Regions from separate parts of the Rhizobium binae genome, predicted to be linked through region 2. Evidence: predicted binding sites of a transcription regulator. Region 2 holds the regulator's gene; each other region holds the start of a gene.
What was found. Region 2 encodes PhoB, which activates phosphate uptake and scavenging genes when phosphate is short. Its sites were predicted from a motif close to TGTCATNNANCTGTCAT; they were not measured.
Positions count from the first base shown of each region.

Region 1 (9,903 bases), 340 kb from region 2:
GAGCTTCACCATGCACCTGCGCGACGGCATCCGGCTGCCCGTCGTCTCCGATGTCGCCTTCTCGGTCGCATCCGGCGAATGCGTCGTGCTCGGCGGCCCGTCGGGCATCGGAAAGAGCTCGCTGCTGAAGATGATCTACGGCAATTACGCCGTCGACACTGGCCAGATCCTCATCCGCCACGACGGGCGCGTCATCGATCTCGCCGCCGCCGATCCGCGCACCGTCCTCAATGTGCGGCGCAATACGCTCGGCTATGTCAGCCAGTTCCTGCGTACCCTGCCGCGCGTCGCGGCAATCGACGTGGTGGCGGAACCGCTGGTGGCGCGCGGCGAGGAAGCCGGTGCGGCAAAGGAGAAGGCGGGCGCCATGCTTGCCAAGCTCAATCTGCCGGAAGCACTCTGGCAGCTTCCGCCCGCCACCTTCTCCGGCGGCGAACAACAGCGCGTCAACATTGCGCGCGGCTTCATCACCGACCATACGATCCTGCTTCTCGATGAACCCACGGCCTCCCTCGATGCCCGCAACCGTGCCGTCGTCGTCAGCATGATTTCGGAAAAGAAGCAGGCGGGTGTCGCCCTTCTCGGCATCTTCCACGACGAAGAAGTGCGCGAAACCGTCGCCGACCGCATCCTCGACGTCCAGCAGTTCTCGCCGAGAAAGATCGCCGCATGACCCGCGGGCTAGGCATTGACCCCTATATCCACGAGACGGCCGCCGTCAGCGATTCCAGCTTCGGACGCTATACGGAGGTCTCAGAGCGCTGCCGCATCAGCGAGGCGACCTTCGGCGACTATTCCTACATCATGCAGGACGGCTCGGTCTGGTGCGCCACGATCGGCAGTTTCGTCAATATCGCCGCCGCCGTGCGCATCAACGCCACCAACCATCCGACCTGGCGCGCGACGCTGCACCACTTCACCTATCGCGCCGCCGACTATTGGCCGGACGCCGACATGGAGAATGATTTCTTCGCCTGGCGGCGCGCAAACCGCGTGACGATCGGCAACGACGTCTGGATCGGCCATGGGGCGACGATCCTGCCGGGCGTCAGCGTCGGCAACGGCGCGGTGATCGGCGCCGGCGCCGTCGTCTCGAAGAACGTCGCACCCTACACGATCGTCGGCGGCGTGCCGGCTAAGTTGATCCGCGAGCGCTTTCCGAAAGAGATCGGCGAGCGCATGGACAGGCTTGCCTGGTGGGACTGGGACCATGACCGTCTGCGCCTGGCGCTGCAGGATTTCCGCAACCTGAGCGCGGAAGATTTTCTGTCCCGCTACGAGGGCTAGACGCGCTCGTCAGGAAGCAGGGATTTGTGACACGACTTACACAAATATGACACGCGAGCTTCATGAAGCAGAGCTAATCGATGCTGACCAGGACCTGGAATGCAAGGGAAAAGCATGATGTTCGAGCTGAAGGATGTCACCCGTCGTTTCGGAAAGAAGCTCGCCGTCGACACCGTCACGCTCACCATTCCCCAAGGCCAGATGGTCGGCATCATCGGGCGCTCCGGCGCCGGCAAGTCGACGCTGCTGCGCATGATCAACCGGCTGCAGCAGCCGAGCTCCGGCTCCATCCATTTCGCCGGCGTCGAAGTCTCCGCGCTTCGCGGCCGGGCCTTGCGCAACTGGCAGCGCGACTGCGCGATGATCTTCCAGCAGTTCAACCTGGTACCGCGCCTCGATGTTCTCACCAACGTCATGCTCGGCCGCCTCAATCACCGCTCGACGCTTCTGAGCCTCCTCAACATCTTCACCCGCGAGGAACGCGTGCACGCGATCGCAGCCCTCGAACGCCTCGGCATCGAGCAGACGGCGCTGCAGGCGGCCGGCACGCTTTCCGGTGGTCAGCAGCAGCGTGTGGCGATCGCCCGCGCGCTGATGCAGAACCCGAAGATGGTGCTCGCCGACGAGCCGATCGCCTCGCTCGATCCACTGAACGCCAAGATCGTCATGGATGCACTGCGCGATATCAACGAGCGCGAGGGCATCACCGTCGTCACCAACCTTCACACGCTCGATACCGCCCGCAACTATTGTGAGCGCATCGTCGGCATGGCCGGCGGCCGCATCGTCTTCGACGGCAAGCCCTCGGAACTCACGGCCGAAGCGGTGAAGGAAATCTACGGCACGGACAAGGACGGTGCCGGCATCGACGAAACGATGACCTCGACCTCGATCAATCTCGCTCCCGAGCGGTCAGACAATCAATCCGCCGGCGTCCAACCGCTGGCGCTGGCCGGCCTCTGAGAGAGGCGGCCGCGATCGAGCGCCCGCGTCAAGGGCACACATCTTCGTAACGGAAAGCCGGGGACACCGGTCAATAGGAGAGAACTCATGTTGAAGAAAGCACTCTTTGCAGCTACGGCGCTCTTCGCGCTCGCCGGCGCCGCCAATGCCGCAGACTTGAAGGAATTCCGCATCGGCATCCTCGGCGGCGAAAACGAAGCCGACCGCCTGCGCAACTATGCTTGCCTGCAGGAAGACCTGAAGAAGGAATTCGGCTTCGAGAAAGTGTCGCTCTTCCCGGCTGCCGACTATGACGGCGTCATCCAGGGCCTGCTTGGCGGCACGCTGGACTTCGCCGAGCTCGGCGCATCCGGCTACGCGGCAACCTACATCAAGGATGCGAACGCTGTCACACCGATTTTGACGACGAAGCAGACGGATGGCGCGACTGGCTATTATTCGGTTCTTATTGCCCGCAAGGATTCGGGCTTCAAGACGCTAGCCGACAGCAAGGGAAAGAAACTCGGCTACGCCGATCCGGATTCGACCTCCGGATATCTCATTCCGAAGGTAACGCTTCCGAAGGACCTCGGCATGCCAGTTGACCAGTTTTATAGCTCGACCTCCTTCAACGGGGGTCATGAAAACAACGTACTTGCCGTTCTCGACAAGAAGGTTGACGTCGGCGTGACATGGGCCTCCGGTGTCGGCGACTTCAAGGACGGGTACACCTCCGGCAACCTGCGCAAGATGGTCGATAAGGGCACGCTCAACATGAATGACGTCGTTCAGCTCTGGCAGTCGCCGCTTATCCCGAATGGCCCGATCGTCGTCAGCAATAAGCTCGGCGACGAATGGAAGGGCAAGCTCGCCGACTTCTTCATGGCGTTACCTGAAAAGGATAAGAAGTGCTTTGAAGCAATCGAAGGCGGCGAATACGCAGGCTATGTGAAGGTAACCCCCGAATTCTACAACGCGGTCATTGAAACGCGTCGTGCGACGATCGGCGGCTGATTGAGATGACGTCAATAGGGCGGCCGGCGAGGGCCGCCCTATTGATTGAAGAGATGAGGCGTTCATGACCATTGCCGAAGCATCGACGCGAATGCTGGCCGCGAGCAGTAAGGACATAGCGTTTGCGTGGGACCGTATGGTCGCCAAGCGCCGCTTCTACACTGTCCTTGGCGTGATCATCCTCGTTGCGGCTTTTACCAGTTCCGTACGGTTCGCCGACGAGAGCAATGCCGGCCATTTCTTCGACCGCCTGCCGCATCTTTTCGACTTCCTGAGCTGGCTCATTCCCAAGGATTGGAACGATGTCTGGCGGGCGTTGTTCGACATAGCGAGCCCGAACGACAAGGGTGGCGAGGAGTTCAACTTCGCCAATGGTCGCGTCTACGTCTGGGGCGCCTTTTACATCCCTGAATATTTCGAGCTGATGATCGTCACGATCAATATTGCGCTCGTCTCGACCGTCATCGCTTTCCTCTTTGCCGTTCCGCTCAGCTTCTTTGCCGCCCGCAATCTGACGAAGAACTGGCCACTGCGCATCTTTACCAAGCGCACTATGGAATTTCTGCGCGCCTTCCCGGAGATCGTCATTGCCGGTCTGTTTTCGGCGATCCTTTCGATTGGTCCGGTGGCCGCCATTATCGCGATCACGCTCCACACAATCGGCGCACTCGGCAAGCTCTTCTATGAAGTTGCCGAAAACATCGACATGAAACCGGACGAAGGCATGCGGGCCGTCGGTGCGAACTGGCTGGAGCGCGTGCGCTTCGCCGCCCTGCCCCAGCTAATGCCGAACTATGCTTCCTATGCGCTGCTGCGTCTTGAGATAAATGTGCGTGCGTCGACCATTATCGGAGCCGTCGGTGGCGGCGGCATCGGCGAGGAATTGAAGCTTTCGATCTCGCGCGGATTCGGCGCCAAGACGGTGGCACTCGTTCTGCTGCTGTTCGTGACGATCGTTGCCGTCGACCAGTTTTCCGCTTGGCTGCGCCGCCGGCTCGTCGGCGAACACGCCTTTCTTCTGCAACATTGAGGCCGCCATGACGGTGATCGACGCTAACCGCATGCACGAAATTGAAGCGCGCTATCCGGAATATCTGCACCGGTCGTTCCGCCAGCGTTTCGGCGGGCTGATGCTCCTCATCGCTACGCTGCTCTACGGCCTCTACGCCGTCTGGTTCTTCGACCTGCCGAAGCTCATCGCCGAAGCCCACTGGGAACGCTTCGGCATCTACATGAGTCAGTGGATCAGCTATGACGTGCAGCCGGAATTCCGCATCGAGGATGATGGCACGATCCAGACGCGCTATCCGCGCTTTTCGCCGCTCGGTGACGATCCGCATCCGGACTGGGTAAAGGCCAATGCCGATGGCAGCATCACGGTTGACGTCGGCGGCAGCAACCGGATTGTCACCGTAAGCAAGAGCCAGACGACGATCGTTGCCCATGGCATGACGGTGCCGGTCGATGTCACCAGCGGCGCGCCAAAAGTCGTCGGACCGGTGCCGAGTTGGATGACCGTTTATGATGACAACGTACTTGCCGATCTCGGTTTCGCTGGGAACGTCAGCGTCTCCGCCGATCGCGTAAAGGTGCGCAAACGCTTCATCGGCTGGCCGAATTTCGTGTTTGATACGCAGTCGACCTTCTTTGACAAGCCGGTTGGCGAGGTCCTCAGTCTCATCGTCTCCGCTCCGCGCATCGAGCCCGATAAGTCCAACCTGTCGCTCGCCTTCGACAATATCTGGAACAACAGCGCATGGCAGCATGGCGACGTGTGGACCAAGCTGTTTCAGACGATCGTGATGGCTTTCCTCGGCACGCTGCTCGGTTCGCTTGCCGCCTTCCCTCTCGCCTTCATGGCGGCGCGCAACATCACCCCGAACAGGTTCCTCAATCAGGCGCTGAAGCGCTTCTTCGACTTCCTGCGCTCCGTCGACATGCTGATCTGGGCGCTGTTCCTGACGCGCGCCTTCGGCCCCGGCCCGCTTGCGGGTTCCGGCGCCATCTTTCTTACGGAGACCGGCACGCTCGGCAAGCTCTATTCCGAAGGGCTGGAAAATATCGACAACAAGCCTCGCGAAGGCGTCAAATCCACGGGCGCATCGACCATGCTGGTCCATCGCTACGGCATCATGCCGCAGATCGTTCCGGTTATCGTCAGCCAGACGCTCTATCAGTGGGAATCGAACGTGCGTGGCGCCACCATCATCGGCGCCGTCGGCGCGGGCGGCATCGGCCTTAAGCTCTGGGAGGCCATGCGCACCAACTCAAACTGGCAAAATGTCGGCTATATGGTTCTCCTGGTGTTGCTGGTGGTCTTCGTGTTCGATGCATGCTCCAATGCTTTGAGACGTCGTCTGATAGGCGACCGATAAACCGAAGCTGATCGGCGATCCGGATCGGCATTTGAATGGTCGCCGGGGGAGAGATCTGGGCTAGGAGCTCGGGTGGCACATAAGGGCCACGCCGATGGGTCCATCGGCGCCTTCGGCTTGGTCGAGCTGAAGCGCCAGCCGCTTGTGCAAACGACCGTGATCGTCGGTCTTGCCCGCGTGAACTGCCTCGGTCTCAGTGACTTGATTAAATGCGTTATTCTTAAACGCGTCCGTTCGTCATCGCTTGAATTGCGCCTCAATCGCCAAGGGTGTTATTTCGTCTTCTTCCTATTTCGAACTGTTTCATTTTTTGCATCCCGGTTGAGCTCATCCTCTGGCGGTTGTCACGAAACTGTCATCCAAACGTCATCGTTCTGCAATGTGCCGCCACTAGCTGAACATACTCGCCGCTTTGCCCCGATGACGGCACGCAATCGAACACAATTTATTGAGGAAGCGTTTCTCATGCTCACCAGCAAAATTCTCTCGGCCTGCTTCGGCGCGGGCCTTGTTGCCGCTCTGGCGGTTTCGGCCTCCGCCGCCGATATAACCGGCGCCGGCTCCACCTTCGTCTATCCCGTACTCTCCAAGTGGTCTGCAGACTACAACAAGCAGACCGGCGACAAGCTGAACTACCAGTCGATCGGTTCGGGCGGCGGTATCGCCCAGATTAAGGCGGCAACGGTCGACTTCGGCGCATCCGACAAGCCGCTCGATCCCAAGGAACTGACCGATGGCGGCTTCGGCCAGTTCCCGCTCGTCGTCGGCGGCATCGTTCCCGTCATCAACGTCAAGGGCATCAAGTCGGGCGAGCTGAAGCTGACCGGCAAGGTTCTCGCCGACATCTATCTCGGCAACGTCACCAAGTGGAACGACAAGGCCATCGCCGATCTGAACCCGGGCCTGAAGCTGCCCGACAGCCAGATCGCCGTCGTCCACCGTTCGGACGGTTCGGGCACTTCCTTCAACTGGACCAACTACTTCTCCAAGGTCAATGAAGACTGGAAGAGCAAGGTCGGCGAAGGCACCGCCGTCAACTGGCCGGTCGGCATCGGTGGCAAGGGCAATGAAGGCGTCGCCGCCTACGTTACCCGCGTCAAGGATTCGATCGGCTATGTCGAATATGCCTACGCCCTGCAGAACAAGCTGTCCTACGCGCTGATCCAGAACGCTGCCGGCCAGTATCCGAAGCCGAATGCCGAAAGCTTCTCGGCCGCTGCCGCCAGCGCCGAATGGACCAAGGCTCAGGACTTCTACCTGATCATGACCAATGCTCCGGGTGAAAAGGCCTGGCCGGTGACCGCCACGACCTGGGCGATCATGTATAAGGATCCGAAGGATGCGGCGCGCTCCAAGGCTGCCTTCGCCTTCTTCAAGTGGGCGCTGGAAAAGGGCCAGAAGGAAGCCTCTTCCCTCGATTACGTTCCGCTTCCGGAGACCCTGGTGAAGCAGATCGAAGACTACTGGACAGCTTCCTTCAAGGGCTGATACAGACGAGCCTGCGGTCGGGGCGGCAAGCGAGGCTTGCCGCCCCGTATGCTTTTGACGCCCCTCAAAGCAGTCGAGCAATTGATATGAGCGAAGCATCGGCATCGCTGCCCGCGGGAGTGGGCGTGAAGCGTCGCCACGGCGCGACCGGCGATCGTATTTTCTATTGGATAGTTCTGGGCTGCGGTCTCTTCGTTCTGGCAGCGCTGCTGGCCGCGGCGACTTCCATGGCCTTGAGCGGGTTTCAGGCATTCCGGACCTTCGGTCTGGGCTTCCTCACCGGCACGGAATGGGATCCCGTTGCCCAGCAGTTCTCGGGGCTTGTCCCGATTTATGGCACGCTGGTCACTTCGGTGCTTGCCATGATCATCGGCGTTCCGATCAGCCTGGGTATTGCCGTCTTCATTACCGAAGTCGCACCGCGCTCGGTTCGCGGCCCGATCGGCGGGGCGGTCGAACTTCTCGCCGGCATCCCGTCGATCATCTACGGCATGTGGGGTCTCTTCACCTTCGCTCCCTTCATGTCGGATTATGTGCAGCCGGTACTGATCGACTGGCTAGGCCCGATTCCGGGGATCGGCGCGCTGTTCTCCGGCGCTCCGCTCGGAATCGGCATGCTGACGTCAGGCATCGTGCTGGCGATCATGATCATCCCGTTCATTTCCTCGGTCATGCGCGACGTCTTCCTCGTCGTGCCCGCGCAGCTGAAGGAATCGGCCTATGCGCTCGGCTCGACCAAGTGGGAAGTGGTGCGTGACATCGTCATCCCGCACACCCGCACCGCTGTCGTCGGCGGCATCTTCCTCGGTCTCGGCCGCGCCCTTGGCGAGACGATGGCGGTGACCTTCGTCCTCGGCAACACCCACAATATTGCGCTGTCGCTGATGGAGCCCGGCACCTCGATCGCCGCCACGCTCGCCAACGAGTTTGCCGAGGCTTCGGACGATCTCTACCGGTCGTCGCTCGCAGCCCTTGGCCTCATCCTCTTCGTCGTCACCTTCATCGTTCTGGCGGCCGCCAAGCTCATGCTGCTGCGCATGGCCAAGCAGAGAGGGGAGTAGTATGGCCAGTTCTTCCGGTTCCCTTTATCGCCGCCGCCAGATCGGCAGCGCAATTGCCCTGACGCTTTGCGGCTTCGCGACCGTGCTCGGCCTGGTCTTTCTGGTCTGGATCCTCTGGACGACGCTGATCCACGGCCTGGCCGCGCTGAGCCCCGCTCTGCTGACTGAAATGACGCCGCCGCCCGGCGAAGACGGCGGTGGCCTCGCCAACGCCTTCATGGGCAGCCTGCTGATGGTCGGCCTGGCCGTCGTCATCGGCACGCCGATCGGCGTGCTGGCCGGCACCTACCTGTCGGAATTCGCGCGCGGCAAGAAGCTTGGCGAAACAATCCGCTTCGTCAACGATATCCTGCTCTCGGCGCCGTCGATCATTATCGGCCTGTTCGTCTACGAGCTGGTCGTCCGCCCGACGGCACGCTTCTCCGGCTTTGCCGGCGGCATCGCGCTCGCCTTCATCTTCCTGCCGGTCGTGGTGCGCACGACCGACGAGATGCTGCGCCTGGTTCCCGATGTCATGCGCGAGGCGGCATTGTCGCTCGGCATTCCGCGCTGGAAGGTCACGGTCAACGTGCTTTATCGCGCCGCCTCCACCGGCATTCTGACCGGCATCCTTCTGGCGATCGCCCGCATTTCCGGCGAAACCGCGCCGCTCCTCTTCACGGCTCTGAACAACCAGTATTGGAGCCTGGATATGTCGCAGCCGATGGCGAACATTCCCGTCGTCATCTTCCAGTTTGCTATGAGCCCCTATGAGCAATGGCAGAATCTCGCCTGGGCCGGCGCCTTCGTGATGACCGCTGTTGTTTTGATCCTGAGCGTCCTCTCGCGCTCCGTCCTGAACCGAAAAGGTGGGAAATGATGCTTCAGTCCTCGGAGACGTTCGAAACTGCCAGCAAGCCGGAAAAGCTGCTCGCCAAAGACAAGATCGCGCTTGAGAAGGTCAATTTCTATTATGGCGAAGCCCACGCGATCAAGGATGTCAGCCTCACCTTCCCCGAGCGCCAGGTCTCGGCCCTGATCGGTCCGTCCGGCTGCGGCAAGTCCACGCTGCTGCGCATCCTCAACCGCATCTACATGCTCTATCCGAAGATGCGCGCCACCGGCTCGATCAAGCTCGACGGCAAGAACATCCTCGATCCGGGCTTTTCGATGAACGAGCTGCGCGCCCGCGTCGGCATGGTATTCCAGAAGCCGGTGCCGTTCCCGATGTCGATCTATGACAATATCGCCTACGGCATTCGCCATCATGAGCGCCTCAGCAAGGCCGACATGGATGACCGTGTCGAGCAGGCGCTGCGTCAGGCCGCCCTCTGGGATGAGGTCAAGGACAAGTTGAAGGGCAGCGGGCTTGGCCTTTCCGGCGGTCAGCAGCAGCGTCTCTGCATCGCCCGCGGTGTGGCGCTGCGCCCTGAGGTGCTGCTTCTCGACGAGCCGACGTCGGCCCTCGATCCGATCTCGACCGCCAAGGTCGAAGAGCTGGTCTCACAGCTCAAACGCGACTTCACGATCGTGATCGTCACTCACAACATGCAGCAGGCAAGCCGCATCTCCGACAACACCGCCTTCATGTATCTCGGCGAACTGATCGAATACGGCCCGACCGCTGAGATTTTCCAGTCGCCGAAGGTCAAGCGCACGGAAGACTACATCACCGGCCGCTACGGCTGATTGGCGTTTCAGGGTGAGGAGCCTTGTGACAATGGCGAGCTGGGTCGGCTGGACGCGATAGGATCAAC
Region 1 is NZ_CP071604.1:215,160-225,062, reverse strand. It holds gene phnL (phosphonate C-P lyase system protein PhnL) at 1-673, shown strand, start outside; gene J2J99_RS01020 (DapH/DapD/GlmU-related protein) at 670-1,287, shown strand; gene phnC (phosphonate ABC transporter ATP-binding protein) at 1,405-2,250, shown strand; gene phnD (phosphonate ABC transporter substrate-binding protein) at 2,338-3,243, shown strand; gene phnE (phosphonate ABC transporter, permease protein PhnE) at 3,308-4,273, shown strand; gene phnE (phosphonate ABC transporter, permease protein PhnE) at 4,281-5,618, shown strand; gene pstS (phosphate ABC transporter substrate-binding protein PstS) at 6,084-7,106, shown strand; gene pstC (phosphate ABC transporter permease subunit PstC) at 7,193-8,167, shown strand; gene pstA (phosphate ABC transporter permease PstA) at 8,169-9,026, shown strand; gene pstB (phosphate ABC transporter ATP-binding protein PstB) at 9,026-9,835, shown strand.
Region 1: the regulator PhoB is predicted to act here: its motif matches at 1,323-1,339, upstream of phnC (phosphonate ABC transporter ATP-binding protein).

Region 2 (9,903 bases):
ATGCCGCGAAGATCGCCGATTTCCTCGCCGATCAGGGCAAGGTTGCCAAGGTGATCTATCCCGGCCGCAAGGACCATCCGCAGGCCGATATCATCGCCAAGCAGATGACGGGCGGCTCGACCCTCGTCTGCTTCGAACTGAAGGGCGGCAAGGAAGCGGCCTTCGCGCTGCAGAATGCGCTTGATATCGTCAATATCTCCAACAATCTCGGCGACAGCAAGAGCCTGATCACCCATCCGGCGACGACGACGCACAAGAACCTGACGGACGAGGCGCGCGCCGAACTCGGCATCTCGCCGGGCACCGTTCGCCTTTCGGCCGGCATCGAAGATACGGAAGATCTGATCGAGGATTTCGCCAAGGCGCTTGCCAAGGTTTCGGCCTGATCGACAGCATCGGCGGCCGAGCCTCCGGGTTCGGCCGTACCGGCCGCGGGATCGGCGCCGGTGCGCCTAAGTAAAATTAGTATTGACAATTAGGCTTAACGATCGAAAACCATGCGATCACGGCTGTTTCATCGCCGATCAACGTTCCGTTTCTTGACGGATGGGGTCTTCTTATAAGATACGGGTAACATATCTTGACTAAGGTGCAAGGCATGTATCGCGCCCTCACAAGAGATATCGAAGTCGTCGTCGAACCATTCTATCTGGAGGAGCAATCCGATCCGGAAGACGATCGCTACGTCTGGGGTTACCGGATTGTCATCAGCAACAATTCCGGCGTCGCCGTTCGCCTTGTCAACCGCTACTGGAACATCACCGACCAGAACGGCGTCGTGGACGAGGTGACCGGCCCAGGCGTCGTCGGCGAACAGCCCCGGCTCAGCCCCGGCGATACCTACGAATATTCCTCCGGCTGCCCGCTCGACACGCCTTCCGGGCTGATGTTCGGCCATTACCAGATGGAAACGGACGAAGGCGAACTGTTCGACGTCGACATCCCCGCCTTCTCACTGGATTCACCGGGGCTGCTGCGCGTGCTCAATTGAGCGCACAGGTTCGCGGTCGCTTCGTCGGGGCGAACAGGATTGCCGTGCTTGCCGCGTGGGTCCTCGGGTCAAGCCCGAGGGCGACGGAGGGTGGGTAGCTTATCTCGCAAGTAGCGCAAGCGCACAGCGGTTTTGTTGGAACTGCCGTCTTTGATTGCCCAATCCCGTGCAAAACCCCTCGCCCGTTTTGCTGGAGTTCCCCCCAGACGTCTCGCTTCCTGCCGATCGCGCCCGCCACTCTCCGTCATACTCGGGCTTGACCCGAGTATCCATGCCGCAAGCACTCCGCGTGCCTGTGTTCGGCTGCGGTCGGATCGCCCCTGAGTACCAATTGGGACGCAGTACCCGCGGCCATGGATCCTCAGCGCCAACCGGGCCTATTCGGCCGGCTGAAGTTCGGTCGGCTCGAAGCGGTAGGTGGTCGAGCAGAATTCGCAGGTGACTGCGATTTCGCCGTTTTCCTGGCTTTCCTCGATCTCTTCGGCCGAAAAGCCCTTCAGCACGCCCTTGATCTTTTCGCGCGAACAGCTGCAACGGTCGAAGACGGCGCGCGGTTCGTAGACGCGCACACCGCGCTCGTGGAACAGCCGGAACAACAGCCGTTCGGTGCCGACAAGCGGGTCGGTCAGCTCGTCGGCATCGATGGTCTCGACCAGCGAGCGGGCTTCGACCCAGGCGTCGTCCTCGCCATGCGGGCGCTCGCCATTGTCGCCGTCGCCGCCGTGGAGATCCGGGTGGCGCATGCGTTCGGGCGCCTCCGGCAGAAACTGGGCGACGAGGCCGCCAGCCCGCCAGCGATGGCGGGGCTTGCCGGCATCGTCGCGATCGAAGAGCTCGGCCGCGGCCAGGCGCACGCGCGTCGGGATCTGCTCCGACTGGCGGAAATAGACGCCGGCAATCTCCTCGAGCGAGGTTCCGTCAAGCGCGACAATGCCCTGATAGGGCTGCGTGAACTTGCCCTGGTCGATGGTGAAGGCGAGCACCCCCTTACCGAGCAGCTGTTCCGGCTCGGTTTCACCGGCTTCCACCGCCTTGGCAAGCAGTGCCTGATCAAAACGGGCATAGGCGCGGACATTTTCCGGCGTCGAGAAATCGGCGACGAGAAGATCGACCGGGCCATCGCCCTTGGTCTGCACCGTAAACTTGCCGTCGAATTTCAGCGAGGTGCCGAGCAGCACCGTCAGCACGACGACTTCGGCGAGCAGCCGGGCGACGGGGGTGGGATAATGATGGCGCTCGAGGATCGCATCGAGCATCGGGCCGAGCTGGACGGCGCGGCCGCGCACATCCAGACCCTCCACCTGGAAAGGGACGACATGGTCATCGCCGGCGAAATCGAACTGGCCGAGGGCGGCTGCAGCTTCTGCCATGGCTTTACTCCTAGTTTTCAAGCGATGAGCAAGGGTGCCCTTCGCTCGCGCGGCCGCGGGTTTTGACGCGCGGCGTCCGATTATGGTTCAGATCGCGCCCAGGCACCAAGCAAGAATCGACTTCTGCGCGTGAAGACGGTTTTCCGCTTCGTCGAAGACAACGGATTGCGGGCCGTCAATCACCTCATCCGTCACTTCCTCGCCGCGATGAGCAGGCAGGCAATGCATGAACAATGCATCGCTGCCGGCCTTGGCCATCAAGGCCGCATTGACCTGATAAGGCTGAAAGACGTTGTGTCCCCGGGCCCGATGCTCCTGATTCATGGAGACCCAGGTATCGGTCACCACGCAATCGACGCCTTCGACCGCACGGTCGGCATCATGGCAGAGCATGATTTCGGCGCCCTCATTGCGGGCCCAGTTCAGATAGTGATCCTTGGGCTCCGAACCAAGGGGTACGGCCATGTTCATGCGATAGCCGAAACGCGCAGCACCTTCGACCAGCGAATGCAGCACATTGTTGCCGTCACCGGTCCAGGCGATGGTCTTGCCCTTGATCGGGCCGCGATGCTCTTCGAAGGTCATGATGTCGGCCATGATCTGGCAGGGATGGGTATCATCCGTCAGCGCATTGATCACGGGTACGGTCGCATGTTCGGCAAGCTCCAGGAGCCTCGAATGCTCGGTGGTGCGGATCATGATCGCATCGACATATCGCGACAGCACCTTGGCAGTGTCGCCGATCGTCTCGGCGCGGCCGAGCTGCATTTCGGTGCCTGATAGAAACAGCGTTTCGCCGCCAAGCTGGCGCATGCCGACGTCGAAGGAGACGCGGGTGCGCGTCGACGGCTTTTCGAAGATCATCGCCAGCATCTTGCCGGCGAGCGGCTTGTCGCCCTGGCCGGCCTTGAAGGCCTGCTTGCGGGCCAACGCGTCGTTCATGATGGTTCTGAGGTCGGCAGATGTGACCGCCGAGAGATCGAGAAAATGTTTAGGAGCCATGTTCTTACCTGTCGTGCGCCCGCAGGCGCCAATCCTTCAAGCCGTTTTCTTGACCTTGGCGGCGCGGATGCTCTCGGCGGCGCGTTCGAGGCGGGCGAGACCCTCGCGGGCTTCTTCGGCGGTGACGACCAGCGGCGGAAGCAGGCGGATGACGTTGTCGCCGGCCGGCACGCCGAGGAGATGCGCGGCGCGGATCGCCTGCAGCAGTTCGGTCGAGGGAACGGCCGCCTTGACGCCGAGCAGCAGGCCCTCGCCTCTGATTTCTTCGATCACATCGGGATAACGGTCCTTCAGCGAGGCGAGCCCCTGGCGGAAGACCAACGCGACATCGCGCACCTGCTGGAGGAAGCCGTCGGCGAGAATGACATCGAGCACGGCGCTGCCGACGGCCATGGCCAGCGGATTGCCGCCATAGGTCGAACCATGGGTGCCGGCTTTCATGCCGGAGGCGGCCTCCGCGGTGGCAAGGCAGGCGCCGAGCGGGAAACCGCCGCCGATGCCCTTGGCGACAGCCATGATGTCGGGCGTGATGCCCGACCATTCATGAGCGAAGAGTTTGCCGGTGCGGCCGACGCCGGTCTGGACCTCGTCGAGGATCAGCAGCAGGCCGTTCTCGTCGCAGATCTGGCGCAGCGCCTTCATGAATTCGGGGGTGGCGGGACGTACGCCGCCCTCGCCCTGCACCGGCTCGATGAGAATTGCCGCCGTCGCATCGGTGACCGCGGCGCGGACCGCTTCGATATCGCCGAACGGCACCTGATCGAAACCCGGCGCCTTGGGGCCGAAGCCTTCGAGATATTTCTCCTGGCCGCCGGCGGCGATCGTCGCAAGCGTGCGCCCATGGAAGGCGCCTTCAAACGTGATGATGTGGAAGCGCTCGGGATGGCCCTTGGAAAACTGATAGCGGCGCGCCGTCTTGATCGCGCATTCGAGAGCCTCGGCACCGGAATTGGTGAAGAACACCTTGTCGGCGAAAGTGGCGTCCGTCAGGCGTTTGGCCAGGCGCTCCTGGCCGGGGATCTCATAGATGTTGGAGAGGTGCCAGACCTTGTCGGCCTGCTCCTTCAGGGCGGCGACCACATGCGGATTGCCGTGGCCGACCGACGTGACGGCGACGCCGGCGCCGAAATCGAGATAACGCTCGCCGCTTTCGGTGATCAGCCACACGCCCTCGCCTCGCTCGAACCGCAACGGGGCACGAGAATAGGTGTCATAAAGCGGCGCGGCTTCTGCCATGGCGCGGGTCTCCCGATCAGCGTTGTCAATCACCGGACTCCGGCTAAGAAAACCAGGCCCGAAAAATCAAAAATGCCGCCTTGCGGCGGCGACCAGCACTATTTCCTCTTCGCGCTGCAATGTCAACAAAACTGCGCCCTTAGCGCATGCAGCAAGCTTGTACAGCGGCATTTCCGGCCTTCAACAGGCATTATTGCAGAAATGACACGCACAGGCAGCAAGTTGGGGAAAACTCCGAATTCGATTCATCCGGATTCCCGCGACTCTTGTCACGGAGTCAGGCTCACACTAGGTTAAAGTTCAATTACTAGACTGCATGCGGCGGAACTAGTCACCAAAATTGATCAGGCGTTTCCTGTTTCGGAGGCTTCCGGGACAACGGTGAGGGATTCTGCCATCACCAACGCAGAAGGTGGAGACAGGGCATGAACTGGACAGACGAGCGGGTCGAGAAACTCAAGAAGCTGTGGTCCGAAGGGCTGAGCGCCAGCCAGATCGCGGCACAGCTTGGCGGCGTGAGCCGAAACGCCGTTATCGGCAAGGTGCACCGGCTGAGCCTGCCGGGCCGTGCCAAGGCCGGCGGCACGGCGACGGCGGCGCGCACGCCGAAGCGCCAGACATCGACGCCGCGCGCGCCGAGCTACGCCTCGCGGATCACCACCCGCACCGTGACCCGCCAGCAGGGCGCAACGATGCTGAAGGAGGAGATCGAGGTCGATGCGGTCGAGGACATGGAATATGTGCCGGCCGGCAACGTGGTCGTTCCGATTTCCCGCCGCCTCGGCCTGACCGAACTGACCGAACGCACCTGCAAATGGCCGGTCGGCGATCCGCTCAAGGACGATTTCCACTTCTGCGGCTGTGAATCTCCTGACAATTCGCCCTATTGCAGCTATCATCAGAAGCTCGCCTACCAGCCGATCAACGAACGCCGCCGGGCGGCGGCGCGGGTCAGCTGAGCGGCCACGCCATCGTCAGAATGCAGAAGACGGGCCGAGTGGCCCGTTTTTTATTGGTTGGAGTGGGAAGCTGTAGGTTTTTCCTCGACGCTGTGCGAATTCGGGCTGCGGCTTCTCTCGTGCTCTTCGCATGGATCCGAGGGTCAGGCCCCTGGGATGACAGAGGAGAGGTGGTGCCTAGACGCATAAGCCTCGCCGGCGCGATGAAGTTACGGCAGAAGCGCCGCTTCACAAGCTACGTCAGCGGTGCGTTTGGCGAGAACGCCAACCCACACTCCGTCATCCCAGGGCTTGACCCTGGGATCCACAACCAGGCACCCGGCTTCGATAATTTCCCTGCAGTTGAATGCCATCGCTCCTCCCGCAGCGCCAGCCGCATGGATCCCAGGGTCAAGCCCTGGGATGACGGAGGAGAGGTGGTGCCTGGATGACAGAGGTGAGCTGGTGCCCGCTCATACGCCGCGCCGGTGCGATGAAGGCCTGGGAAAGGCTGCACCGGCGGAACGCCAACCCCACACTCCCTCAGCCTCAGGCTTCCATCGAATAGCCGGCGCCGCGGACGGTGCGGATGACGTCCTGCATGTTGGAGAAGTTCAAGGCCTTGCGCAGGCGGCCGACATGGACGTCAACGGTGCGTTCGTCGACATAGATGTCGTGGCCCCAGACGCCGTCGAGCAGCTGCGAGCGGGAGAAGACGCGGCCCGGCGACGACATCAGGAATTCCAAGAGGCGGAATTCGGTCGGGCCGAGGCGAACTTCGCGGCTCTTGCGATGGACGCGATGGGTTTCGCGGTCGAGCTCTATATCGCCGCATTTCAGCACCGAGGACAGCACCTCCGGGCGGGCACGGCGCAGCATGGCCTTGACGCGGGCGACGAGTTCGGGGGTCGAGAACGGCTTGACGACGTAATCGTCGGCGCCGGTGGACAGCCCGCGGACCCGCTCGCTCTCCTCGCCGCGCGCCGTCAGCATGATGATCGGCAGCCGCTCGGTTTCCGGCCGCATGCGCAGGCGCCGGCAGAGCTCGATGCCGGAGACGCCGGGCAGCATCCAATCGAGGATCAGGAGATCGGGCGTGCGCTCCTGAAGCCTGATCTCGGCCTCGTCGCCGCGCAGGATGGTATCGACCTCGAAGCCTTCCGCTTCGAGATTATAGCGGAGAAGCACGCTGAGGGCCTCTTCGTCTTCAACAACTGCAACTCTCGGGATCATGCGTGTCCGTCTCCTCGCGCACGATCCTTAAACCGGGAATGATTTAAGCAAGGGATCCCGCGCAAAATCAGAAATTGGCTGCGACCGCTTTGCGCGCCCGGACGGGCGCGCACGCAATGGGCTGGTTCGGCACGGTTATTCCGTGGCGGCACCGACGGTGTTGGCGCTGTCGTCCTTCGGACGGTCGCCTTCCGGCTGGGCGCCGGTCGCCATGTAGTAGATCGTTTCGGCGATATTGGTCGCGTGGTCGCCGATGCGCTCGATGTTCTTGGCGCAGAACAGAAGATGCGTGCAGCTCGTGATGTTGCGCGGATCTTCCATCATATAGGTCAGGAGTTCGCGGAACAGCGACGTGTACATCGCGTCGATCTCGTTGTCGCGTTCGCGGATGGCATTCGCCTTGTCGGCGGCGCGCGTCGTATAGACGTCGAGCACTTCCTTGAGCTGGACAAGCGCCAGCTCGGACAGGTGCTCGAGACCGCGGGCGAGCTTGCGGGGAACGCCGGTGCTCTGCACGGCGATGACGCGCTTGGCGGTGTTCTTGCCGAGGTCGCCGACGCGTTCGAGATCGGCGGCGATGCGGATCGAACCCATGATTTCGCGCAGGTCCGAGGCCATCGGCTGGCGGCGGGCGATGGTGACGATCGCCTTGTCGCCGATCTCGCGCTCGGTGTGATCGAGGATCACATCGTCGGAAATGACCTTCTGCGCCAGCGCGGTATCACCGTTGACCAGCGCCCGGACGGATTCGGCGACCATCTGCTCGGCCAGGCCGCCCATCTCGGAAATCCGCCTGGACAGGAACTTCAGATCATCATCATAGGCAGAATAAATATGTGTCGATGCCATGGGGCTTTGTCCTCGAATAACGGGAAGGCTTCGGATAACCGCAATCAGCCGAAGCGACCCATGATGTAGTCCTGGGTGCGCGGATCGTCCGGATTGGTGAACATCTTGTCGGTGTCGTTCTCCTCGACGAGGTTGCCGAGGTGGAACATGGCGGTGCGCTGCGACACGCGCGCCGCCTGCTGCATGGAGTGGGTGACGATGACGATCGTGTAGTTCTCGCGCAGCTCGTGGATCAACTCCTCGACCTTGGCGGTGGCGATCGGGTCGAGCGCCGAGCAGGGCTCGTCCATCAGGATGACCTCAGGGCTGACGGCGACGGCGCGGGCAATGCACAGGCGCTGTTGCTGACCGCCGGAGAGGCCGGTGCCGGATTCATGGACGCGATCCTTGACCTCGTTCCAGAGGCCGGCGCGCTGCAGGCTGGTCTCGACGATCTGGTCGAGATCGGCCTTCGATTTGGCCAGTCCATGGATGCGCGGGCCGTAGGAGACGTTTTCATAGATCGACTTCGGGAACGGGTTCGGCTTCTGGAAGACCATGCCGACGCGGGCGCGCAGTTCGACGACGTCAATGTCAGGATCATAGATATCGTCGCCGTCGAGGGTGATCTTGCCGGTGACGCGGCAGCCCTCGATCGTGTCGTTCATGCGGTTGAGGCTTCGCAGGAAGGTCGACTTGCCGCAGCCCGAAGGGCCGATCAGCGCGGTTACGGTGTTTTCGCGGATGTTCAGGTTCACATCGAAAAGCGCCCGCTTTTCGCCGTAGTAAACCGAGACATCCTGTCCGATCATTTTATACGGGACGTTGCTCATCTTCTGATCCAGCGCCTTTTCAACTGCAGCTTCCGTCAACATGTTCATGATGTTTAACTCCGTTTACCAGCGGCGCTCGAAGCGACGACGCAAGAGAATGGCGCCCATGTTCATGATGATCAGGAACAGAAGCAGGACGATGATGGCACCCGAAGTACGTTCCACGAAGGCACGTTCGGCCTCGTTCGCCCACATATAGACCTGCACCGGCAGGGCCGTCGAGGGATCGAGCGGTGTCGCCGGCACGTTGGCGACGAAGGCGACCATGCCGATCAGGAGCAGCGGCGCGGTTTCGCCGAGCGCGTGCGCCAGGCCGATGATCGTGCCGGTGAGGATGCCGGGCATGGCAAGCGGCAGGACATGGTGGAACACCATCTGCATCTTCGAGGCGCCGAGACCCAAGGCTGCGGCGCGGATCGAGGGCGGCACGGCGCGCAGGGCCGCGCGCGTGGCGATGATGATCGTCGGCAAGGTCATCAGCGCCAGCACCAGGCCGCCAACCAGCGAGGCCGAGCGCGGCAGGCCTACGAAGTTGATGAAGACGGAAAGGCCGAGCAGACCGTAGACGATGGAGGGCACGGCGGCGAGGTTGTTGATGTTGACCTCGATCAGGTCCGTCAGCTTGTTCTTCGGCGCGAACTCCTCGAGGTAGATCGAGGCGGCAACCCCGATGGGCAGGGACAGCGCCAGCACGATCAGCATCAGGTAGAGCGAGCCGATGAGGGCGACGCCGAGGCCGGCAGCCTCCGGACGGCTGGAGTTGCCGTTGACGAAGAGGCCGGTGTTGAACTGCTTGTGGAGAGCGCCGTTCGCCTTCAGCTGGTTCATCCAAGTCAGCTGCTTGTCATTGACCTTGCGGTTCTTCTCGTCGACGGAGAGATCGATCTGGCCCTTGTTGGCACTGTCGATATTGGCGTCGGCGAGCAGCGAGACATTGACCGTCTTGCCGATGAGCGAGGGATCGGCGACGACCATGTCGCGCAGCTGGATCGGCGCGCTCTTGGAGAGCATGGCGGATGCATCGCGCACGTCAGGCTTGCTCGAGGCGTTGATATCCAGCTGCTTGACGATCGCGTCGCGCAGGAGAACCGGGTAATTGGCCGCGATCAGCACCGAAGGGTCGGCCGCCCGCTTGTTGCTGGGGTCGATCGTCTTCTCGGTGAATTCGATCGGCAGGGTGATCGCGGTCTGCTGAAAGGCGGTATAGCCTTTGCCGATCACCGTCCACAGCAGGATGAAAAGGAAGACAAGGCCGAAGGAAATGGCGGCGATGCCATAGGCCTGGAACCGGCGCTCGGCGGCGTAGCGGCGCTTGATGCCGATATCGCGGCGCGCCGGCGCCTTGGAGATGGTGACGCCTGTTGTGGGAGAAACAATATCCGTCATTCGTACTGCTCCCGGTATTTGCGCACGATGTAGAGCGCGTAGATATTGAGGCAAAGCGTGATGCAGAACAGCGTGATGCCAAGAGC
Region 2 is NZ_CP071604.1:556,558-566,460, reverse strand. It holds gene J2J99_RS02755 (O-succinylhomoserine sulfhydrylase) at 1-386, shown strand, start outside; gene apaG (Co2+/Mg2+ efflux protein ApaG) at 599-991, shown strand; gene J2J99_RS02745 (Hsp33 family molecular chaperone) at 1,369-2,361, opposite strand; gene argF (ornithine carbamoyltransferase) at 2,449-3,363, opposite strand; gene J2J99_RS02735 (aspartate aminotransferase family protein) at 3,400-4,599, opposite strand; gene J2J99_RS02730 (GcrA family cell cycle regulator) at 5,025-5,558, shown strand; gene J2J99_RS02725 (hypothetical protein) at 5,732-5,989, shown strand; gene phoB (phosphate regulon transcriptional regulator PhoB) at 6,087-6,770, opposite strand; gene phoU (phosphate signaling complex protein PhoU) at 6,906-7,619, opposite strand; gene pstB (phosphate ABC transporter ATP-binding protein PstB) at 7,664-8,479, opposite strand; gene pstA (phosphate ABC transporter permease PstA) at 8,495-9,817, opposite strand; gene pstC (phosphate ABC transporter permease subunit PstC) at 9,814-9,903, opposite strand, start outside.

Region 3 (9,903 bases), 2.0 Mb from region 2:
CTTTTCGCACCAGGCGATGTCCGACTGGCTGCGTAAGTCCGGGCTCGATGTCGAGCAGGTCGTCGATCTTCATCCGGGTCAGCAGAGCGGGCAGGGGCTGACGGTTACCGTCTGGCTCGCGCGTGATCCGAGGCGCCTCATGGCTTCGCAGACGAGCGAAAGCGCCGAACCTACATTTGCCGGGAGAGTATAAAATGGCTTTGAAAAACGAAGCGCAGGCGCGCAGCATCGGGATCTCATTCGAATTCTTCCCGCCGAAATCGGAAGAGATGGAAGGCCAGCTCTGGAATACAGTCAGCGAGTTGCAGGACTGGGATCCGGATTTCGTCTCGGTGACCTATGGCGCCGGCGGCACCACCAAGGCGCCGACGCTGACCGCCGTCACGCGCTTCCTGTCGCAGACGCCGCTTGCCACCGCTTCGCATCTGACCTGCGTCGGCGCGACGAAGGAAGAGACGCATCATATGATCGAGACCTTCCGCAAGGTCGGCGTGACGCATTTCGTGGCGCTGCGCGGCGATGCGCCCGGAGGCGCCGGCGCGCCCTATCAGCCGCATCCCGGCGGCTACGCCAATGCGGCGGAGCTCGTGGCCGGCCTCAAGGCGATCGGCGATTTCGAAATTTCAGTCTCTGCCTATCCGGAAAAGCATCCGGAGAGCCGCGACACAGCTGCCGATATCGACATGCTGAAGCGCAAGGCCGACAACGGCGCCGACCGGGCGCTGACACAGTTCTTCTTCGACAACGACAATTTCGAGCGCTATCTGGAGCGGGTTCGCCGGGCCGGCATCGCGATCCCGATCGTGCCCGGCATCATGCCGATCCAGAACCTGACGCAGCTGAAGCGTTTCGCCGGCGCCTGCGGTGCGGTTATCCCGAGCTTTCTTGACGAGCGTTTCGCGGGCTTTGACGACAAGCCCGAAGAGCGGGCGAAGGTGGCAGCCGATGTTGCCGCCGAGCAGATCGAAGATCTCGTCCGGCGCGGCATTCGCGATTTCCATCTCTATACGATGAACCGTTCGCCGCTGGTTTCCGCCGTGCTCGACAATCTCGGCCTTTCCCGCCGACCGGCAAAAAGCGCCGGCGCGGCTGCCTGATCTTCCGCGTCCGACAAAGTGAAAAGCGCATGTCGGGCGGGACATGCGCTTTTTCATTGGCGGATTGATCAGGGGAGTTCAGGTACTACCAGTCGTCACACCCCCAGCCGGCCAGCTCAGATAAAGAGCATGGACAGGACGAAGGCAAACGCTGCACTGACCAACAGAACATTCAAGGATTGCGTGAGTCCCATGTCTGTCTCCTCGCGTTAACCTGCCGATAATATGTCGGAAATGTGTCGGTTGGAAAGCGGAATCTATGCTGCATCGCCGAACGGGGTGGTGGATAGGTCGAACACTCATCCCGCAAACTGCTGAAATTAAACGCCTATTCCCGACAAAATCGTATTCACAGAATTTAACATGCGGTTAAATCGGGCGATTGCCGATTTACCTATGCGCCTGAATCATGGCGGACAGCCAAGCGGTTGAAATGATGCGGGATTTGCAACCATTCTTCACGTCGTCCTCGCCAGGAGGCGATAGGCACGGCCATCGAGAATGACAAGGCCGAAACCGATCAGCGCCATGCCGGCGAACTCGGCAAGTGCCAGCCGCTCTCCGAGGAAGAGCACGCCGAGAAGGATGGCGCTCGGCGGCACCAGCAGGGTGACGAGTGAGGCGTTGGTGGCGCCGGCCGCCGCCATGATCCGAAAATAGAGAATATAGGCGAAGGCGGTCGACACCAGCGCCAGCGCCAGCACGGCGGCGGCGATATCGAGCGACGGCAAGGGGAGCGTCCAGGGGCGATCCGCCAAGAGCGACAGCGGCAGGGTGATCACCGAGGAGGCGGTCAGCTGACCGGCGGCGGTGATGGGGGCCGGAATAGTCTTGAACTGCTTGCCGTAGGTGGCCGCGAACCCATAGGAGACGGCTGCAAGTACCGGAAGCAGCAGCGCCCAGAGCGGCGCTTCGCCACCGGCCGACAGGCCGGGGCCGATCAGCACGATCGTTCCGGCCAGGCCGACGAGGCAGCCGGCAATCTTGGCGGATGACAGCTTCTCGTCGGACGTGGCGTAGTTGGCGATCAGCACGGTCCAAATCGGCGTCGTCGCATTCAGGATCGCCGCAAGGCCGGCGCCGATGCGAGTCTGGCCGAAGAAGATCAGAGCGTGCGGCAGGGCATTGTTGATAAGCCCGAGGATCAGGAATTCGCGCCAGCGGGCTTCCAGGATCGAATAGATCCCGAAACGGCCGGCGATATAGATATGCAGCGCCAACGCGGCCAGCAGCAGCCGGAGGAAGACAAGGGTCAGCGGCGGGACATGCTGGACGGCAATGCGGGCAAAGAAGAAAGAGCCGCCCCAGATGAAACCGAGCAGGAGCAGCAAGCTCCAGGTCCAGGCATTCATTCTGTTGTCCATGCCGCCGTCCTCCATCCCAAGCCGTACCGCCGCCGCTTCGTCGAAACCCGACAGCGGATCCTCGGCATCATGCTTTAACGTCGATGGCGCACGGCGCCACCCGTTTCTTGCGAAACGAGCGACTGAGCGGCGGCGGCGCTCAGAGGGCGTTGAGAAGCGCCGGCGTCGCCCAGCCGTCGGCCGGTATGCCGAGCCGCTGCTGCTCCTTCTGGATGGCGATACGCGTGCCGGAGCCGAGGATGCCGTCGATCTCGCCGACATCGTGGCCGAGCGACTGCAGCTTCGTCTGCAGCGTCTTCATCTGGTCGTTGGCGAGACCCGGTTCCGGCGCGCCCTTGAGGTAGGTCGGGGCGCCGGATAGGCGGGTCGCGAAATAGGCGGCCGAGGTGGTGTAGATGAACGACTTGTTCCACTCGAGATAGATCTTGAAATTCGGATAGGCGATGAAGGCCGGCCCCATGCGCCCCTGCGGCAGTACGAGGTCGCCTTCGAGATCACCGAAGCCGGTGTTGCCGTCGCGTGGCTTGACGCCGAGCGCGAACCATTCGCCGGCCTTCATGGTGCCGCCGAGGCCGGACTTCTCCCAGGGCAGGCTATCGGGCACGGTGACTTCCTGCAGCCAGGGCTGGCCGCGCTCGAAGCCGAGGTGCTGGATGAATTTCGCCGCCGTCAGGATGGCGTCCGGGCCGCTCTGCTTCAGGCGGATATGGCCGTCGCCGTCGCCATCCATGCCATAGGCGATGATGTCGCGCGGCAGCATCTGCACCTGGCCGATTTCGCCAGCCCAGGCGCCGGTGTTGGTGGCAGGGTCGAGGTCGCCGTGCTGGACCATCTCGATGAGTGCGATCAGCTGCGGGCGGAAGAGCTCCGGGCGGCGGCAATCGTGTGACAGCGTCACCAGTGCGTTGCGGGTGTTGAAGTCGCCCTGGACGGCGCCGAAATCGGTTTCCATCGCCCAGAAGGCGGTGATGACGCCGGAGGGAACGCCGAATTCCTGCTCGGCGCGGGCAAAGACGTCGGCATATTGCTTCATCTTCTGGCGGCCGATGTCGAGGCGGGCCTGGCTGACAGTACGCTGGGAAAATTCAAGGAAGGTCTGTTTGAAGACGCCCTGGGCGCGATCGCGGCTCAGCACTTTGGGATCGATCTCGGCGCCGGCAAGCGCCTGGTCGGCCGCTGCGGCACTCGCGCCTGCGGCAATCGCATCGGCCTTGACGCCTTCGAGGAAGGAGGAGAGGTCGCCGCCGCAAGGCGCTGCCGGGGCTTCCGGGGCTGCGGCCGGCGCCTGCTGGGCGGCGGCGCCGCCGGCAAGGGCGAGGGCAAACAGGAGGGCGAGTGCAGAGCGGCTTGTGAGCGAGCGGTGCATGAATGCGGTCCTTATATCAAACGGATGTCCGTCGCTTTCCCAGAGGAATGTGACGGAAGCAAGAAACATTGCAAGACGTTACTAAGAATTTCTATCCTTGGAAACGGCGGCGACCCAATTGTTCCAGTTCGTTGTACTGCCGGCAAAGACGTTGATATCGGTCGGTCCCTTGATGCCGGGAATGACGCCCGTCGAGGTATATTGCCAGAAAGCCCAGCGGCGGTCGGAATAGGTCACCTCGGGATGCTTCGCCACCGAGCGGACCCAGAAGTGATAATCCTGGAAATAACCGGCGAGATTGTCGCGGTGGAAATCGACCGAGGTGTAGATGATCGGGCGCTTGCCGTAATAGGCCTCGAGCCGGTCCATGAAGCGCTGCATTTCGGCGCGCACCGTTTGCGGGTCGGGACGGTAGCGGCAGGTTTTCGATTCGGCGTTCCATTCGACGTCGAGCACCGGCGGCAGGCGCATCGCCTCCTTCGGCACGTTGCTGATGAACCAGTCAGCCTGCTGATCGGCCGAGGAGCAGAAATAGTAGAAATGATAGGGGGCGTGCGGGATGCCGGCGGCGCGGGCCTCGCGCCAATATTCGTCGAAGCGGGGATCGACCCTGTCCTTGCCCTCCGTCGCCTTGATGAAGGCAAAGGCGACGCCGGAGTTCTTCACCGTCGCCCAGTCGATATCGCCTTGCCACTTGGAGATGTCGATGCCGTGAATGGCGTTCTGTTGCGGATGCTTCGCTCCGAAATCCTGCGGATCGGTGTCCTGGAAGCGCGTCTTCGGCTTGATTGAAGCGGTTTCAAGATAGTCGTGGCCGGAAGAGGAGCAGCCTGCCAGGAGGATGGCCAGAGGCACAACGCAAAACAAAAGCCGGCGCATGGGTATCCCGTCGTGAACCGAATGATCTCTTTGCCCCACAGCCTGGCCTTCGAAAAAGACGAGTCCCGCAGAGGGAATAACCCTCTTTTCACCATATCAACGTAAAAAATCGGTTAGTTTCAAGCGAATTATGAGCGCCTGCTGATAATAGCCGCCCGCCAGGCATAACCGCCGCCGACGGTTTCGAATGACAATCGCGCATTGTGCTCCTCTGCCTGCGCTTCCAGAACCTCCCGCAGATCCGGCCGCGGCGTGACATGGAACTTCGCAAGCCAGGCCTGCAATATCCGCCGGAACCAGCGCGGCAGGCCTTCCTGCTGGCCGAAATCGACGATATGCAGCTGGCCGCCGGGATTGAGCGCGGCGATCGACGCGTCGACGGCGCGCTCCCAGTCCGGGATCATCGACAGGGCATAGGAGATCAGGATGCGGTCGAAACCGCTGACGCCGAATTCGCGCGGCGTAAAGGCTGTGGCGTCGGCGACGCGGAATTCCGGGATCGTCGCCTTGGTGGCGAAGGTCTTGCGCGCAGAAATCAGCATTTCCTGGGAAATGTCGAGGCCGAACAGCTTGGCGGTCGAGAAATGGCGATGGGCGAAGGCCATGTTGCGACCGGTGCCGCAGCCGACTTCGAGCAGGGTGCCGCCCTCGGGCACATCGAGATTGCGGATGGTGCTGTCGCGGCCGAGAAGGTAATATTTGCGCGTCAGGTCGTAGATATGGCGCTGGTAGCGATACATGCCATCCATGAGGCTGGCATGTTCGTCGCTCATTCCCGCCGTGTCGGTGCCGACCTTGCTCACGCCTTCTTCCCATAGATATGGAAACCGCCATAGATCGCCGATCGATCGAGCGCCGTCAGCTCCCGCGACTTGTCCTCGAAATAATCCCACTGGTCGCGAATGGACGAAGACAGGCGGCCTTCGATGATGCTCTTTTCGGCGGCGGTGCGGAAGATCACCCGGGCGCCGTCGCGCGCCGTGCGGGTGATTTCCCGCCAGACGTCGTTCAACTGTTCATCCGTCATCCAATCCTGCGCGTCGAGCAGGATGTAGCGGTCGCGCGAGGCGGCCGGCTCACGGGCAAGAAGCTCGGTGAAGCTCGCGTGGTGAACGTTGACGCGATCGACATTGGCGCGGATCACCTCATAATGCTCCGGCTTCAGATAGGTCGGCAGCGGACCTTCCTCTTCAGTGCCGTAGCGGCGGCCAAAGGCCTGCCAGGCGAAATAGTTGTCGCGCATCGGGAAGTGACAGGCGAGCTTTTCCAGGCGGTGCTTCAGCACCGGCGCGATCGAATGATCGGCGGCAAGGCTTGCGAGTTCGTCATATTGCTGCGGCGGAATGCCGAGGCCGAAGAGCGAGCTCTTGCGGCCGGTGATCCAGCGAATGACCGGCTTTTCGAAAAGCGGCGCGATCTGCTCGTCGAAGAACTGGCGCTGCTCGCGGATCGAGCGGGTCTTGGTCATCTCGCGCAGCTTGACGCCATGCAGGCGGGCAAGAAGGTGCGCTGCGCCGATGAAACGACCGAGCAGGCCGGTTTCGTAGATGTTGCGGTCGAAGACGGTGACGCGGCGGCGTCCGAACTTGCGGCCGTTCCAGTAGCTGCGGGTCGCGTCGTCGAGATTGGCGGCGAGATACTGGTCGAAGGCGCGGCTGTTCGACTTCTCGTTCGGCATCGCCAGGAACCGCACGAGATCGGCATGATCGGGCAGATGCTTGAAGGCGGAAAGCTTGAGGCGGTTCAGCGCAATATGGTGCGGGTTTAGATCGACGACGTCGATCGAGGCCGGTGCCTTGGAGAGATAGGCGAGCATGTTGCAGCCGCCGGAGCCGATGGTGACGATGCGATGGTTGGGCTTCAGCTCCATCGCCTGCATGTCGAGATCCGGATCCTCCCAGATCTGCGGGTAGACGAGGCCGGAGAAGAGAAGGCCGAAGAGGCGCTCGGAAAAACCTTCCTTCGAAAAAGCCTTGTGGCGGAGAAGGGCGTCCTTGAGTTTCCGGTTCTTGCGGAAGCCGGCATCCGGTGCAAATTCTGACATGAGTCTGTCACCTTTTTCGCGTTCAGGGCGTGTAGCGCGCCACTGCTACAGTTTGATGACGCGGGCTGTGGGCGCCGTTCTCGGAAGGCTCCGGCATCAATGAAGAGTGATCGGAATGGTGCGCCTTCTTCGCGCCAGCCCCTTTCCGGCAGGCGCGATTCCTGCTTCTCTCCCGGCATGGAGGAATGCCATGCGATTTGTGCTGCGTGTCTTGAAGGCGCTTGCTCTCGTTGTGGTTCTCATCATCGCCGCCGGGACCGGCTGGCTCTTCGCCTGGCCGCCGGAGCTTTTGCGCGTCGGAGACGGCTACGCCGCCAAGATCGTCTGCTCCAATGTCTTCGTCGCCGGCCGGGATGCCGAGGATGTGCTGCGTGACGACGTCCAGGCGCCGGGAAATCCGCTGCTGAGGCTGGTGCGCGTCAGTGTCGAGCGCGACAGCGGCCGAGTGACGGCGCGCTTCATGGGGCTGTTTGCATCGAGTTATGCGCTCTATCGTGGCGCTCTCGGCTGCACCAGTGTGCCGGACGGCAATTTCGAGGCGGCGATTGACGCGGTGCCGTTCGATGCGCCGGCCAAGATGCAGGCGAATGACGCGGTGTGGCCGCAAGGCGAGGGCAGCGGCAATCAACCGGACGGCAAGATCACGACGGTGCTGGCCGATTCCCGATTTGCCGGCCCGGCCATGCGGGCGATCGTTGTGGTGCGCAACGGCCGTATCGTCGCCGAAGCCTATGGTCCCGGATTTTCGTCGAAGACGCCGCTGATCGGCTGGTCGATGACGAAGACGGTGAACGCGGCCATCCTCGGCCGGTTGATGCTCGACGGCAAGGTCTCCTTCGACGACGATCACTTGATGCCACAGTGGAAGGACGATCCGCGTGCCAGGATCAAGGTTTCCGACCTGCTCGGCATGGAGAGCGGCCTTGCCTTCAATGAGGACTACGGCAGCGTCGCAGATGTGACGCGCATGCTCTATCTCGATCCTGACATGGTGTCGCTGCCGGCCAATGCGCCGATGGAGGCGGCACCCGGCCAGCGGTTCCGCTATTCGAGCGGCACGGCGGCGCTCTTGTCACGCATCTGGATGGACAGGGTCGGCAATGCGCAGGCAGCCTTTTCCTATCCGCATGACGCGCTCTTCTCCCCGCTCGGCATGACCAGCGCCGTCTTCGAACTCGACGCGCGCGGCACCTTTGCCGGAAGCTCCTATCTCTATGCGACTGCGCATGACTGGGCGCGTTTCGGGCAATTCCTGCTGCAGGATGGCGTCTGGAATGGCCGGCGGCTGTTGCCGGAGGGTTTCGTCGGCGCCATGCGCACGCCGACGACAGCGTCGAACGGCCGGTATACGCAAGGCCAGGCGTGGCTCGCTCCCGGTGGCTCGAATGCTGCATTCGGGCTGCCGGAGGATACGTTCTGGCTGACGGGACATGACGGGCAGAGCATGGCGATCGTGCCGTCCGCCAATCTGGTCGTCGTCCGGCTCGGCCTGACGCCGGGCTGGCTCGGTTATCAGCCGCAGACGCTTCTCAAGGCAGTCCTGGCAGCGTCGCCGCAACCGGGCGGGCCGCAGCAGCAGGCCGGATCAGCGCGGTAGGTCCCGCCGCAGCCTTAAGCGCAAGCATCGAAGCCGTTTCTGTGGTGGTGGTCAGTAATTGCCCTGCGCGATGTCATTCATGCCCTTGCGCTTGGCGTCATAATAATAGCCCCGCGCATAGAGGCGGACGGCATCATCTTCCTTGTTGTCGGAGACGAGCCAGGCGCCACGCAGATATTTCGCGGCATATTTGATGTTGGTCTCGGCATCGAAGAGACCGCCCGGCGCACCGTCATAGCCCATCGATTTGGCAGTATTGTACTTGATCTGCATGAGGCCAAAATAGCCGCGCTTGTTGTAGGCCTTCGGATTGTAGCGGCTCTCGCGATGGACGATGCGGTGGAGCAGCGTCTCGGGAATCTCGTAAATCTTCGAATATTTCTGGATGAGCTTGGTGACGAAACTCTTCTCGACGGTCGGCGCATCGTCCTTGTCGTCGTCGCTGAACATCGGGGGAGCCGTCGGGGGATCGATCGGCCCGGATTCGTCGAAGCCGTAATCCATGCTGTAACGCGGCGTCGTGTCGACTGCCGCAAGTGCTGCAAGCGCATTGTTCTGCGGCGTCGCGGCAAAGGCAAGCTGCGTTGCCGGCTGCGCCGGTGTGCCAGGGCGCGGCGTCGGCACGACGGACTGAATGGCCGTCATCTCGGGCGTCAGCGGGATCTGTGCATAGGCTGCCGGCTGTATGCCCGCCTGCATGGCAAGATCGGCGGGCTGAGACGCCGCAACCGTCGGCATTGCCGTTGCGGTCAAAGAGGGGGCTGTCTGCGTTTGCGGAAGCATGGCACCTGCGACCGCCTGGCCAGCTGCGCCTTCGGCCGTCGGGACCGCGGCCAGTGTTGCGTCTTCGCCGGGCTTGGGTATCGGCACGACGGTCTGAGCGGCTGTCAGTTCGGCCTGAGAGGTGTATTCGACGCTCGCGCAGCCGGTCATCACGCCGCAGCAGAGCACCATAGAAACGACAAGACTGCGTTTCAGGCCGGACAATCCGATCGCTACCATTCCGTCACTTTCGTGAATCGCGCCGCCCCGGCAGCGTTATAAAAGTTACTAAAAAGCTTAAACCCTGCCGACCCCATTAACGTATTCGTGGCATTCCGGCAACCACGGAATATTTTACGCCGCAATACGGCGATAGCCGGCCGTTACGGCGCCTGCAGCGATCAGCAGCGTGCCGCCCGTGCGGTTCACGGCGCGCTGGATGCTCGCCTTGCGAATCAGTCCGCGCGCAGAGTTGGCGAGAAATGCGTAAGTGGAAGCATTGAGGATCGCCAGCACAAGGAAGGTCGCTTCCATGATCGCCATCTGCCCGAAGAAGGGGAGGGCCGGGTTGAGGAACTGCGGCACGAAGGCGACAAAAAAGACGATGCTCTTCGGATTGAGGGCGGTGACGACGTAGGCGTGGAGGAAAATCTTGAGCGATTTTTCCTCCGGCAGATTGTCGTTGTCGGCAACCGGCTCACCGATGACGGGAGCCCGCCAGAGCTTGATTCCGAGCCATATCAGATAGGCGCCGCCGATCCACTTGAGGATCGTGAAAAGAGCGGCAGAGGTGG
Region 3 is NZ_CP071604.1:3,064,461-3,074,363, reverse strand. It holds gene J2J99_RS15130 (ArsR/SmtB family transcription factor) at 1-193, shown strand, start outside; gene metF (methylenetetrahydrofolate reductase [NAD(P)H]) at 195-1,097, shown strand; gene J2J99_RS15120 (DMT family transporter) at 1,556-2,461, opposite strand; gene J2J99_RS15115 (lytic murein transglycosylase) at 2,601-3,827, opposite strand; gene J2J99_RS15110 (glycoside hydrolase family 25 protein) at 3,909-4,706, opposite strand; gene J2J99_RS15105 (class I SAM-dependent methyltransferase) at 4,835-5,509, opposite strand; gene J2J99_RS15100 (BtaA family protein) at 5,506-6,750, opposite strand; gene J2J99_RS15095 (serine hydrolase domain-containing protein) at 6,941-8,347, shown strand; gene J2J99_RS15090 (lytic transglycosylase domain-containing protein) at 8,399-9,349, opposite strand; gene J2J99_RS15085 (LysE family translocator) at 9,464-9,903, opposite strand, start outside.
Region 3: the regulator PhoB is predicted to act here: its motif matches at 6,795-6,811, upstream of J2J99_RS15100 (BtaA family protein).